2 regions of the Streptomyces sp. NPDC033180 genome follow, and region 1 is predicted to be linked to the other one. Evidence: predicted binding sites of a transcription regulator. Region 1 holds the regulator's gene; the other holds the start of a gene.
The links. Region 1 encodes HspR, which represses chaperone genes until heat shock. Its sites were predicted from a motif close to TTGAGNNNNNNNNNCTCAA; they were not measured.
Positions count from the first base shown of each region.

Region 1 (5,746 bases):
GGCTTCGGCGACAACGCCGAGAAGCCTGACGTCCCCTCCGGCGCCACCCCTGATGACGCGGCGCCGCAGGCCGCCGAGCCCTCCACCGAGGAGGGCCCGGCGGCCCCGGCCGGGGACGCAGCAAGCAGCACGACGGCTCAGTCCGCCCAGGATGTGGGTCTGATCGCACAGCTGGACCAGGTGCGTACGGCGCTCGGCGAGCGCACGGCGGACCTCCAGCGGCTCCAGGCGGAGTACCAGAACTACCGCCGCCGGGTGGAGCGGGACAAGGTGACGGTCAAGGAGATCGCCGCGGCGAACCTCCTGTCCGAACTCCTCCCGACCCTCGACGACGTCGGCCGCGCCCGTGAACACGGCGAGCTGGTCGGCGGGTTCAAGTCGGTGGCGGAGGCGCTGGAGACGGTGGTCGCCAAGATGGGCCTCCAGCAGTTCGGCAAGGAGGGCGAGCCCTTCGACCCGACGATCCACGAAGCCCTGATGCACTCGTACGCGCCCGACGTCACCGAGACGACGTGCGTCGCGATCCTGCAGCCGGGGTACCGCATCGGTGAGCGCACCATCCGCCCCGCGCGGGTGGCCGTGGCCGAGCCGCAGCCGGGCGCGCAGACGGTCAAGGGGGCCGCGGAGGACGATGCGACCGCCGCTCCCACGGACTCCGCCGACAAGGCGGAGGACAAGGAGACCGGTGGCGGCCCGGACGAGGGCTGACGTATCGGAGTTGTTGTGAAGCGAGAGGAGGGACGTCGGGGATGAGCACCAAGGACTTCATCGAGAAGGACTACTACAAGGTCCTCGGCGTCCCCAAGGACGCCACCGAGGCCGAGATCAAGAAGGCGTACCGGAAACTCGCACGCGAGAACCACCCGGACGCCAACAAGGGCAACACCAAGGCGGAAGAGCGCTTCAAGGAGATCTCCGAGGCGAACGACATCCTCGGTGACCCCAAGAAGCGCAAGGAGTACGACGAAGCGCGTGCTCTCTTCGGCAACGGCGGCTTCCGGGCGGGTCCCGGAGGCGGCGGTGCCGGAGGCTCCTTCAACTTCGACCTGGGCGACCTCTTCGGAGGCGGCGCCCCGGGCGGTGGAGCGGGCGGCGCCGGCGGTGGCTTCGGGGGCGGTCTGGGTGACGTCTTCGGGGGCCTGTTCAACCGAGGCGGCACGGGCGCGGGCGGCGCGGGCACGCGTACGCAGCCCCGGCGCGGCCAGGACGTCGAGTCCGAGGTCACGCTGAGCTTCACGGAGGCGGTGGACGGGGCCACGGTCCCGCTCCGGATGTCCTCCCAGGCTCCCTGCAAGGCTTGTTCCGGCACCGGCGACAAGAACGGCACACCGCGCGTGTGCCCGACCTGCGTCGGCACGGGACAGGTCACGCGGGGAGGCGGCGGCGGATTTTCGTTGACCGACCCCTGCGTGGACTGCAAGGGCCGTGGGCTCATCGCCCAGGACCCGTGCGAGGTCTGCAAGGGCTCGGGCCGCGCGAAGTCGTCGCGCACGATGCAGGTGCGGATCCCGGCCGGGGTCAGTGACGGCCAGCGCATCCGCCTGCGCGGCAAGGGCGGCCCCGGTGAACGGGGCGGCCCTGCGGGCGACCTGTACGTGGTCGTGCACGTCGACACCCACCCGGTCTTCGGCCGCAAGGGCGACAACCTCACGGTGACGGTGCCGGTGACGTTCGCCGAGGCGGCACTGGGCGGCGAGGTGAAGGTCCCCACCCTGGGCGGCCCGCCGGTCACCCTGAAGCTGCCTCCGGGCACCCCCAACGGTCGTACGATGCGGGCGCGGGGCAAGGGCGCGGTCCGCAAGGACGGTTCGCGGGGCGATCTGCTGGTGACGGTGGAGGTATCGGTCCCGACGTCGTTGTCGGACTCCGCGAAGGAAGCCCTGGAGACCTACCGCGAGGCGACTGCGGACGACGATCCGCGGGCAGAACTGTTCCAGGCCGCGAAGGGAGCATGAGATGGACGGCCGTCGTCGACAGTCCAATTTCGGGCGGGCGTACCAACTGACCGACGAGACGCCGGTCTACGTCATCTCAGTGGCCGCCCAGCTTTCCGGCCTGCATCCGCAGACCCTGCGCCAGTACGACCGCCTCGGTCTGGTCTCCCCGGACCGCACGGCGGGCCGTGGCCGGCGCTATTCGGCCCGCGACATCGAACTGCTGCGCACGGTGCAGCAGTTGTCGCAGGAAGAGGGCATCAACCTCGCCGGCATCAAGCGCATCATCGAGCTGGAGAACCAGGTCGCGGCGCTGCAGGCGAGGGTGGTCGAACTGTCCTCCGCCGTGGAGGGCGCTGCCGCGGCGATGCAGCAGCGCGAGGCGGCGGTGCACGCGTCGTACCGCCGCGACCTGGTTCCGTACCAGGACGTGCAGCAGGCGAGCGCGCTGGTGGTGTGGCGGCCCAAGAGGTCGTCGGAGCAGTAGATTTCGTACGCTCTTGTCGGGGCCGGGAGGTGTCAACCTCCCGGCCCCGACGTCTTGCTGTCTGTTGCCGGGGGAAGTGGAGGACTCACCATGGCCATGGTGGGACTGTTCTGGATCGCCGAGGGTGATGTGTACGTGGGCGCGAAGCCGTCGGGGCTCGCGGCGGGGGTGCGGCTGACGCCGGAGGGCGTGGTGGCCCTGGGCGAAAAGCAGGACGGCCTGTGGCCCTGGGAGGACGTCCACGCGCTGGCGGCGCGGGACGTCCCCGTGAAGTCCCTCAAGCGCAACGTGGGCGTGCTGGTGGGCCTGGCGCTGACGGTGGGCCTCGGTGGGGGCGACGAGGCGCCGACGATGACGCTGCGCGTCTCGGACGCCGACGGAGACACGGACCTCACGGTGTACACGGCGGCGGCGACGGGTTACTCCCGGGCGGAGTACGAACTCTCCCGCGAGCTCCTGTCCCGCCTGACGCAGGGCGCGGGCACGCTGCTGACGACGCTGGCGGCGATGGCGGAGTGGGGCAGGCGCCACGAGGGCGGGACGCCGAGGGCGGCGGAACGCGAGGACCTACTACGAACGTGGACGGAATCCTGATGGACGAACGGGACCTGAAGCATCTGCGCCGCTGCGTGGAACTGGCGCGGGAGGCCCTGGAGGCGGGCGACGAACCCTTCGGCTCACTCCTGGCATCGGCGGCCGGCGAGGTCCTGAAGGAGGACCGCAACCGAGTGGCGGACGGGGACCACACCCGCCACCCGGAGTTCGAACTGGCCCGCTGGTCGGCGCAGCACCTGACCCCCGAGGACCGCGCGAAGGCAACGGTCTACACGTCGGGCGAACACTGCCCCATGTGCGCGGCGGCCCACGGCTGGGTGGGCCTGGGCCGAATCGTGTACGCGGCGTCGTCGGAGCAACTGTCCCGGTGGCTGAAGGAACTGGGCGCCCCACCGCCCCCGGTGAACTCACTCCCGATCGGTGAGATCGCACCGGGGGTGAGGGTGGAGGGACCGGCCCCAGAACTGACCTCGCAGATCAGGGAGTTGCATCGGCGGTTGCATGCGGGGGGCTGAGGGCTTCAGTGGGCGCCGCCGCGGGCCCCGCGGAAAAAGGTCTTCCTTCGCCAGGGAGTTGCCGCGGTCGCGGTGACTCCGAGACCCAGAGCGATCGCGGCAGCAGCCCAGCTGAACAGGTCACCGGGCGGGTTGGCCGTCCAGTCCCACCAGTAGTGGGGGAACCACACCAGAAAGAGAACCGACACCGGCGGGATGGCCCAGCCGAGCTGCTGCCCCAGTACACGGGCCGCCAGCAGCGGCGAGGCCCAGCCAGATCAGGGTGGACCGGACGAACACGCTCCCGGAGCCGAAGCCGTTGACGAAGGCCTCGGCACCGAACGAGAAGGCGCAGACCGTCGCTGTGAGCGCGATGCAGTAGGCGACACGCAATCGGTGCATCGCGGACCCGCCCATTGCTCGACGCCGTGCGGTATGTGCTCTACGGACATGTCGTGCCCCCGTCCTGCTTTGTTGAAGCGACGCGATTCTACGTAGCGGCAGTTGCGTCACGGGCAGGATCGATGTGTGGGTGGCGTGTCACTTCCCCTGGTCCAGGATTCCCGAACGGCCGATGAGGTAGCCGAGTTGGGCTCTGCTGCGGCTTTCGAGGGCGGCGGCGAGCTTGGCGATATGGACGCGGGTCGTGCGCACGTTCATACCGAGGCGAGCCGAGATCTCCGAGTCTGTGAGCCCCTCGACGAGGAGGGCGGCTATGGCTTGCTGTCGGGTGGTGACGCCGTTACCCGCAGGTAGCTGCATCGAATGCGGGTACATAGGGGTGGCCAGGCCCCACAAGCAATCGAAGGCGGCGGCGAGGTGCTCGACGAGGACGGGGAGACGGATCGCCCCGCGCGTCTGCCAGGGACTGGGCCAGCGCCTCAGGAGGTCGGTATCCACCAGGTTGGATGGACAGCAGCTCTTGGCTGGAGTCGGCCAGTGCCCGTGCCACCGCCTCCTGGATCTGGGGGAGGCCACGCAGACGGTGACGGCGGAACGGTCCGAGGGTGCGGCCTGGCGGGGGGCGTCGGCCATGAGCGACTAGAACGCGTTGGCCAGCTTGGTGCCGCGATGCCGCTGATGGACGATGCCTTCCTCGATGGGCTCGAGCAATCGGGGGAGAGCTACGGCGGGAGCAGTGGGCCGCAGCCACCCCGCGTCCTCGGTGTCGGCGTGCAGGAGGCCGAATGCGATCAGGCAGGGCGTTGCTTCGGCCTCCTCCCTTCGGATGCGGCCCTCCGACAGAGCGCGTGTGTACAAGGAAAGGCCCGTCTCGCACGGTTCATCGGACCCGTGGGCATGGGGCTCATCCGTCACGTATCGCTCGCTCCCCTCACCTAGGTCAGTGCTCTTTGTCCAGGATCCCGGACTGTGCGATCAGATAGCCGAGTTGAGCTCGGCTTCCACTGCCCAGGGCTGCGGCGATCTTAGCGATGTGGGATCGGCAGGTGCGGACGTTCATGCCGAGGCGGCGGGCGATCGCTTCGTCCACGTGGCCCTCGATGAGGAGCCTGGCTATGGTGCGCTGGACGCCGGTGATGCCGTCGGTGGCGGGGGCGTAGGGGGTCTCTTCGAGGAGGGGAGCTGCACGTTGCCAGAGTTGCTCGAAGACGTTCGCCAGGTACTCGACGAGCCCCGGGTGCCTGAGTTCCAGGGCTACTTGGCGATCGTCCCGCGCGGGTATGAAGGCGACTGTGCGGTCGAAGATCATCAGCCGTTCGATGAGTTCCTCTAGGGTCCGCACCTCCACCTTGCCTTGTTTCATGTACTCGGCATAGGCAATCGTGCCCTGGCTGTGCCGAGCGGTGTGCTGGTAGAGGGTCCGCATGGTGATGCCGCGCTCGATGATGCCCTGGCTTCGCTCCACGGCCTCGGTGAGGATGGCCTCGCTCCGCCCGCCGCCCGGTTGAACCGTGAGGATCTCGGACTGGCACTCGGCTGTGGCGACTCCTATGGCCTCGTTGATCCGCTTGACGCCCTCCAGAACCGTTATCGCATGGACCGGCGTCCGGTCTTGAGCGGTGATGGCCATAAATGGCTCGAAGGTTTCGGTCAGTTCGACTGCGCGGGACCTACGTTCCTGGATCTCACGCTCAAGAGGCCGCAGGCGCTGAGCTAGCACGGCCGTCGGCGGAAGAGGACGTAGCCAGCCGGCGTCATCGGGATCGGGGTGCAGGAGGGCGAACTCCACCAGGCAAGGAGCCAGTGCGACTTCAGTGCGCGCTATGCGCCCTGAGCGCAGAGCGCTGGCGTAGAGCCTCTTCCCTTCGTCGCAC
Region 1 covers NZ_JBVIPU010000003.1:403,050-408,795, forward strand. The annotation lists gene grpE (nucleotide exchange factor GrpE) at 1-708, shown strand, start outside; gene dnaJ (molecular chaperone DnaJ) at 750-1,955, shown strand; gene ACZ5WE_RS12590 (heat shock protein transcriptional repressor HspR) at 1,957-2,421, shown strand; gene ACZ5WE_RS12595 (hypothetical protein) at 2,512-3,015, shown strand; gene ACZ5WE_RS12600 (nucleoside deaminase) at 3,015-3,491, shown strand; gene ACZ5WE_RS12605 (hypothetical protein) at 3,497-3,679, opposite strand; gene ACZ5WE_RS12610 (helix-turn-helix domain-containing protein) at 4,011-4,232, opposite strand; gene ACZ5WE_RS12615 (hypothetical protein) at 4,512-4,730, opposite strand; gene ACZ5WE_RS12620 (helix-turn-helix transcriptional regulator) at 4,813-5,746, opposite strand, start outside.

Region 2 (5,746 bases), on a different contig from region 1:
GCCTCGTTCCGCTTCGGGATGATCACCGTGGTGATCCCGGCCCGGTGCGCGGCGAGCAGCTTCTGCTTGACGCCACCGATCGGCAGGACGCGCCCGGTCAGCGAGACCTCACCGGTCATGGCCACATCCGTACGGACGAGACGGCCACTCAGCAGCGACGCGAGGGCGGTCGTCATGGTGACGCCCGCGCTCGGCCCGTCCTTGGGGACCGCGCCCGCCGGGAAGTGGATGTGCACGCCGCGTTCCTTCAGGTCGGCGACGGGCAGCTCCAGTTCGGCGCCGCGCGAGCGCAGGAAGGAGAGCGCGATCTGCGCGGACTCCTTCATCACGTCGCCGAGCTGACCGGTCAGGGTGAGGCCGGCGGCGCCGGTCTCCGGATCGGCGAGCGACGCCTCCACGAAGAGGACGTCACCGCCCGCGCCGGTGACCGCGAGCCCGGTCGCCACGCCCGGCACCGCCGTGCGCCGCTCGGCCGGGTCCTGCGCGGACTCGGGGACGTGGTGCGGGCGCCCGATGAGGCCGCGCAGATCGTCGTCGCCGACGGTGAACGGCAGCTCCCGCTCGCCCAGTTCGTGCTGCGCCGCGACCTTGCGGAGCAGCCGCGCCACGGACCGCTCCAGGTTCCGTACGCCCGCTTCCCGGGTGTACTCCCCCGCGAGCTTGCGCAGCGCGCTCTCGTCCAGGGTCACCTCGTCCGTCTCCAGGCCTGCCCGCTCCAGCTGGCGCGGGAGCAGGTGGTCGCGGGCGATGACGACCTTCTCGTCCTCGGTGTACCCGTCGAGCCTGACCAGCTCCATGCGGTCCAGCAGCGCTTCGGGGATGGATTCGAGGACGTTCGCCGTCGCCAGGAAGACGACGTCGCTCAGGTCTAGCTCGACCTCCAGGTAGTGGTCGCGGAACGTGTGGTTCTGCGCCGGGTCGAGGACTTCGAGGAGGGCGGCGGCCGGGTCACCGCGGTAGTCGGAGCCCACCTTGTCGATCTCGTCGAGGAGCACGACCGGGTTCATGGACCCGGCCTCCTTGATGGCCCGCACGATCCGTCCTGGCAGCGCGCCGACGTACGTACGACGGTGTCCGCGGATCTCCGCCTCGTCGCGTACGCCGCCGAGCGCGACCCGCACGAACTTGCGGCCCATGGCATGCGCGACGGACTCTCCGAGGCTCGTCTTGCCGACGCCGGGCGGGCCCACCAGGGCGAGCACCGCGCCGCCGCGACGGCCGCCCACGACCCCGAGGCCGCGGTCGGAGCGCCGCTTGCGCACCGCGAGGTACTCGGTGATGCGCTCCTTCACGTCCTCAAGGCCCGCGTGCTCGGCGTCGAGGACGTTCTGGGCGCCCTTGATGTCGTACTCGTCCTCGGTGCGTTCGTTCCAGGGCAGTTCGAGGACGGTGTCGAGCCAGGTCCTGATCCAGGAGCCCTCGGGCGACTGGTCGCTGGACCGCTCCAGCTTGTCGACCTCCTTGAGGGCGGCCTCGCGGACGTGCTCGGGGAGGTCGGCGGCCTCGACGCGGGTGCGGTAGTCGTCGGACTCCTCTGCTGCGTCGTTGCTGTCGCCGTTGATCTCGCGCAGCTCCTTGCGCACGGCGTCGAGCTGGCGGCGAAGGAGGAACTCGCGCTGCTGCTTGTCCACGCCTTCCTGGACGTCCTTGGCGATGGACTCGGCCACGTCCTGCTCGGCGAGGTGCTCGCGCAGCTGCTCGGTGGCGAGCTTCAGGCGGGCGGCCGGGTCGTCGGTCTCCAGGAGTTCGATCTTCTGCTGGGTGGAGAGGAAGGGGGAGTATCCGGAGTTGTCGGCGAGCGCGGAGACATCGTCGATCTGCGTGACACGGTCGACGACCTGCCAGGCCCCGCGCTTCTTCAGCCAGCTGGTGGCGAGCGCCTTGTACTCCTTGACCAGCTCGGCGACGGCACCGGGGAGGGGGTCGGGGACGGTCTCGTCGACCTTGAGCCCCTCCACCCAGAGCGCGGCGCCCGGCCCGGTCGTCCCTGCGCCGATGTGCACGCGGCCACGGCCGCGGATCAGGGCGCCGGGGTCACCGTCGGAGAGGCGGCCGACCTGCTCGACGGTGCCGAGGACGCCGGTCGCGGCGTACGTCCCGTCGATGCGCGGAACAAGAAGGACCTGCGGCTTGCTGCTCCCAGTGGAGCGTGCGGCCGCCTGGGCCGCCTCCACCGCGGCGCGCACCTCGGTGTCGGACAGGTCGAACGGAACCACCATGCCGGGCAGGACAACCTCGTCGTCGAGCGGCAGCACGGGCAACGCGAGCGGTGTGGTGGCCTTTGACTCAGCGGACTCAGCAGACATGATCTCCCCTTCGGCATTCAAGTTGAGCTATGTGGACTCAATGCTCGTGAGTCCTTGAATGTTCCCCAAAGGGTGTTCGCTGTGAGCGATCACTGCGACACGTGCGGGAATGCGAATGCCAGGGGCTCTCCGCCCTCAGGCGGGTCGGCGCCACCGCCGCACCAGCGGCCACGTGGCGACGCCGAGCGACAGCGCGAGCAGGTGGCCCCAGTTCGTCATCGGGTCCGTGAACGCGATCAGGTCGTCGATCAGCATTCCGCCGAACCCGGCGAGCACCAGCCACCGCAGCCACGGCCTGAAAAGACCGGCCAGCGCGCCGACGCTCGCCGCGACACCGAAGCTGATGCCGTAGTCGAGACGGTGCAGTGAGCTGTCGGGCAGATGGCCCGCGAGGACCGAGAGGCCGACCGGGACCTCGGTCGCGAGGGTGGCCACGACATGCCCGAGCAGGAAGACGCCCGCCGTCCGCAGCGCGCCGATGCGGCGCTCCAGAGCCGTGAGGACGAGCAGGAAGCCGATCGCGTACGGCGACGCGATGCCGCCCGCGATCCACAGCGCGCTGGCCACCAGGACGAGCAGGGGCTCCTGCGCCAGGTGCGCGACATCCGTGCTGGAGTGCCGGTGCAGGGCCGAGATGAGGGACGGGTCCGCGTACGAGGTCAGGAGTGACGTCACGGCGAGGACCGCCGCATAGCCGAACGTGAAGGGCGTACCCGTGGGGGTCGGGAGGAGACGAAGGAGGCGCGGGCGACGGCCGGGCGCGGTCGCCTCGAAGGCGGTCGACTCAGACGCGGTCGACCCGGACGCGGTCGACCCGGACGCGGTCGACTCGGGCGCGCGGGGCCGTTGCCGCGGGATGCCGTCCAGGCCGGGCGGGGCGCTCTTGTCGGGTGGGGCACTCCCGTCGGGCGCCGTGGGGGCGGCCGACACGCTCAGATCCAAGGTGAGACGCTCCTTCCGTCATGTCCACCCTTTGCCGATCTTTCCGGCGGTGTCTATGACCCGTGCCACGGCCCGGGACACGTGAGACGCAAATCACAGCAACCCGAAAGGCCGTCTTCGCGTCCCCCTCGAGCCGCACCTCCACCGGTCATACCCTGGCCGCCATGCACCCCCACACCACCGCCCCCGTCGTGATCGACAGGCGTGAGGGCCCGTACGGCGAAGTCGTCCTGCGGCGCCATGGTGCGCTGCTGCAGATCATCGCCAACGGCTGTTTCCTCATGGACACTTCGGACGGCCGCTCGGAGCGGCTGCTCGTCGACGCGGCGTACGACGCGCTGGACGGCCCCCGGGACCCCGCCCTGCTCATCGGCGGCCTGGGAGTCGGCTTCTCCCTCGCCCACGCGGCGGCCGACCCGCGCTGGGGCCGCATCACGGTCGTGGAGCGCGAGCAGGCCATCATCGACTGGCACTGCTCGGGGGCGGACGCCCCGCTTGCCCGGCTGTCCGGCGCCGCGCTCGCCGATCCGCGCACAGAGATTCTGCACACAGACCTCGTGGCCCACGTCCTGGGCGCCGACGCCTGTGACGGCACCCCGAAAACGTACGACGCGCTCTGTCTCGACATCGACAACGGCCCGGACTGGACGGTGACGGAGGACAACAACTCCCTCTACTCGCCTGCCGGTCTGGCTGCCTGTCAGGCCCGCCTCAAGCCCGGTGGTGTGCTCGCCGTGTGGTCCGCCCAGCCCTCGTCCACTTTCGACTTCGCTCTACGGAATGCCGGGTTCCAGTCGGTACGGACGGAAGAGATCCCCGTTGCCCGAGGCGTACCCGACGTGGTTCATCTCGGCGTAAGGGCTGCGTAGCCGAGGTGCCTTCGCGACCCGTACTCTGCTGACCGAACACAAGCGATCAGTGTCAGGGGCGGGCGATGGAGCAGACACACACCTCCCACAACGGCGCGACGGCGGCGATGCCCGGCGCCCAGCGCCGGGTTCTGGTGGTCGAGGACGACCCGACGATCGTCGACGCCATCGCCGCCCGGCTACGCGCCGAGGGTTTCGTAGTGCAAACGGCGGGAGACGGCCCGTCGGCGGTCGACACCGCGCAGGCCTGGCAGCCCGATCTGCTGATCCTGGACATCATGCTGCCGGGCTTCGATGGCCTGGAAGTGTGCCGTCGGGTGCAGGCCCAGCGGCCGGTTCCGGTCCTCATGCTGACGGCACGCGACGACGAGACGGACATGCTGGTCGGGCTCGGCGTCGGCGCCGACGACTACATGACCAAGCCGTTCTCCATGCGGGAGCTCGCGGCCCGCGTGCACGTCCTGCTGCGCAGGGTCGAGCGGGCCGCCCTGGCCGCCACCACCCCGCGCAGCGGCATCCTGCGGCTCGGCGAGCTGGAGATCGACCACGCTCAGCGGCGCGTCAGGGTCCGCAGCGAGGACGTGCACCTGACGCCTACGGAGTTCGACCTCCTGGTCTGCCTGGCCAACACCCCGCGTGCGGTCCTCTCCCGCGAGCAGCTGCTCGCCGAGGTGTGGGACTGGGCGGACGCGTCCGGCACCCGGACCGTCGACAGCCACATCAAGGCGCTGCGCCGGAAGATCGGCGCCGAACGGATCCGTACGGTGCACGGCGTCGGGTACGCCCTGGAGACCCCGACCCCCTGAGGTGACCGTTCCGATGACAGGTCCCTTCGGCGGGCTGCGGCCGTTCTCCATCAAGACCAAGCTCGGCACCCTGGTGGTCGTCTCGGTCTTCATCACCACGGGTCTGCTGATGGTGGCGATGAAAACGGAGACGGAGCTGCGCTTCATCACCGTCTTCTCGGTGATCGCCACGCTGCTGATCACGCAGTTCGTGGCGCACAGCCTCACCGCGCCCCTGGACGAGATGAACTCCGTGGCGCGCGCCGTCTCGCACGGCGACTACACGCGCCGGGTGCGCGGCGCCGACCGCCGCGACGAGCTGGGCGACGTGGCCACCACGATCAACCGCATGGCGGACGACCTGGAGGCCCAGGACCAGCAGCGCAAGGAACTGGTCGCCAACGTCTCGCACGAGCTGCGCACCCCCATCGCGGCGCTGCGCGCGGTCCTGGAGAACGTCGTCGACGGAGTCTCCGCCGCCGACCCGGAGACCATGCGTACGGCCCTGAAGCAGACGGAGCGGCTCGGGCGTCTTGTGGAGACGCTGCTCGACCTCTCCCGCCTGGACAACGGCGTCGTACCGCTGCACGCCCGCCGCTTCGAGGTGTGGCCCTATCTGTCGGGCGTCCTGAAGGAGGCCAACATGGTGGCCTCCGCGCGCGCGGGCATCGCGTCGGGCTCCGGCAGCCACACGCGTACGGACGTGCATCTGCACCTGGACGTCACGCCGCCCGAGCTGACCGCGCACGCGGACGCGGAGCGGCTGCACCAGGTCGTGGCCAACCTCATCGACAACGCGGTCAAGCACAGCCCGCCGCACGGCCGCGTCACCGTGCGCGCCCGG
Region 2 covers NZ_JBVIPU010000005.1:286,812-292,557, reverse strand. The annotation lists gene lon (endopeptidase La) at 1-2,306, opposite strand, end outside; gene ACZ5WE_RS17855 (rhomboid-like protein) at 2,442-3,248, opposite strand; gene ACZ5WE_RS17850 (spermidine synthase family protein) at 3,413-4,117, shown strand; gene ACZ5WE_RS17845 (response regulator transcription factor) at 4,183-4,923, shown strand; gene ACZ5WE_RS17840 (sensor histidine kinase) at 4,937-5,746, shown strand, end outside.
Region 2: a site for HspR is predicted at 2,329-2,347, ahead of lon (endopeptidase La). Genes of this name have one in related genera too.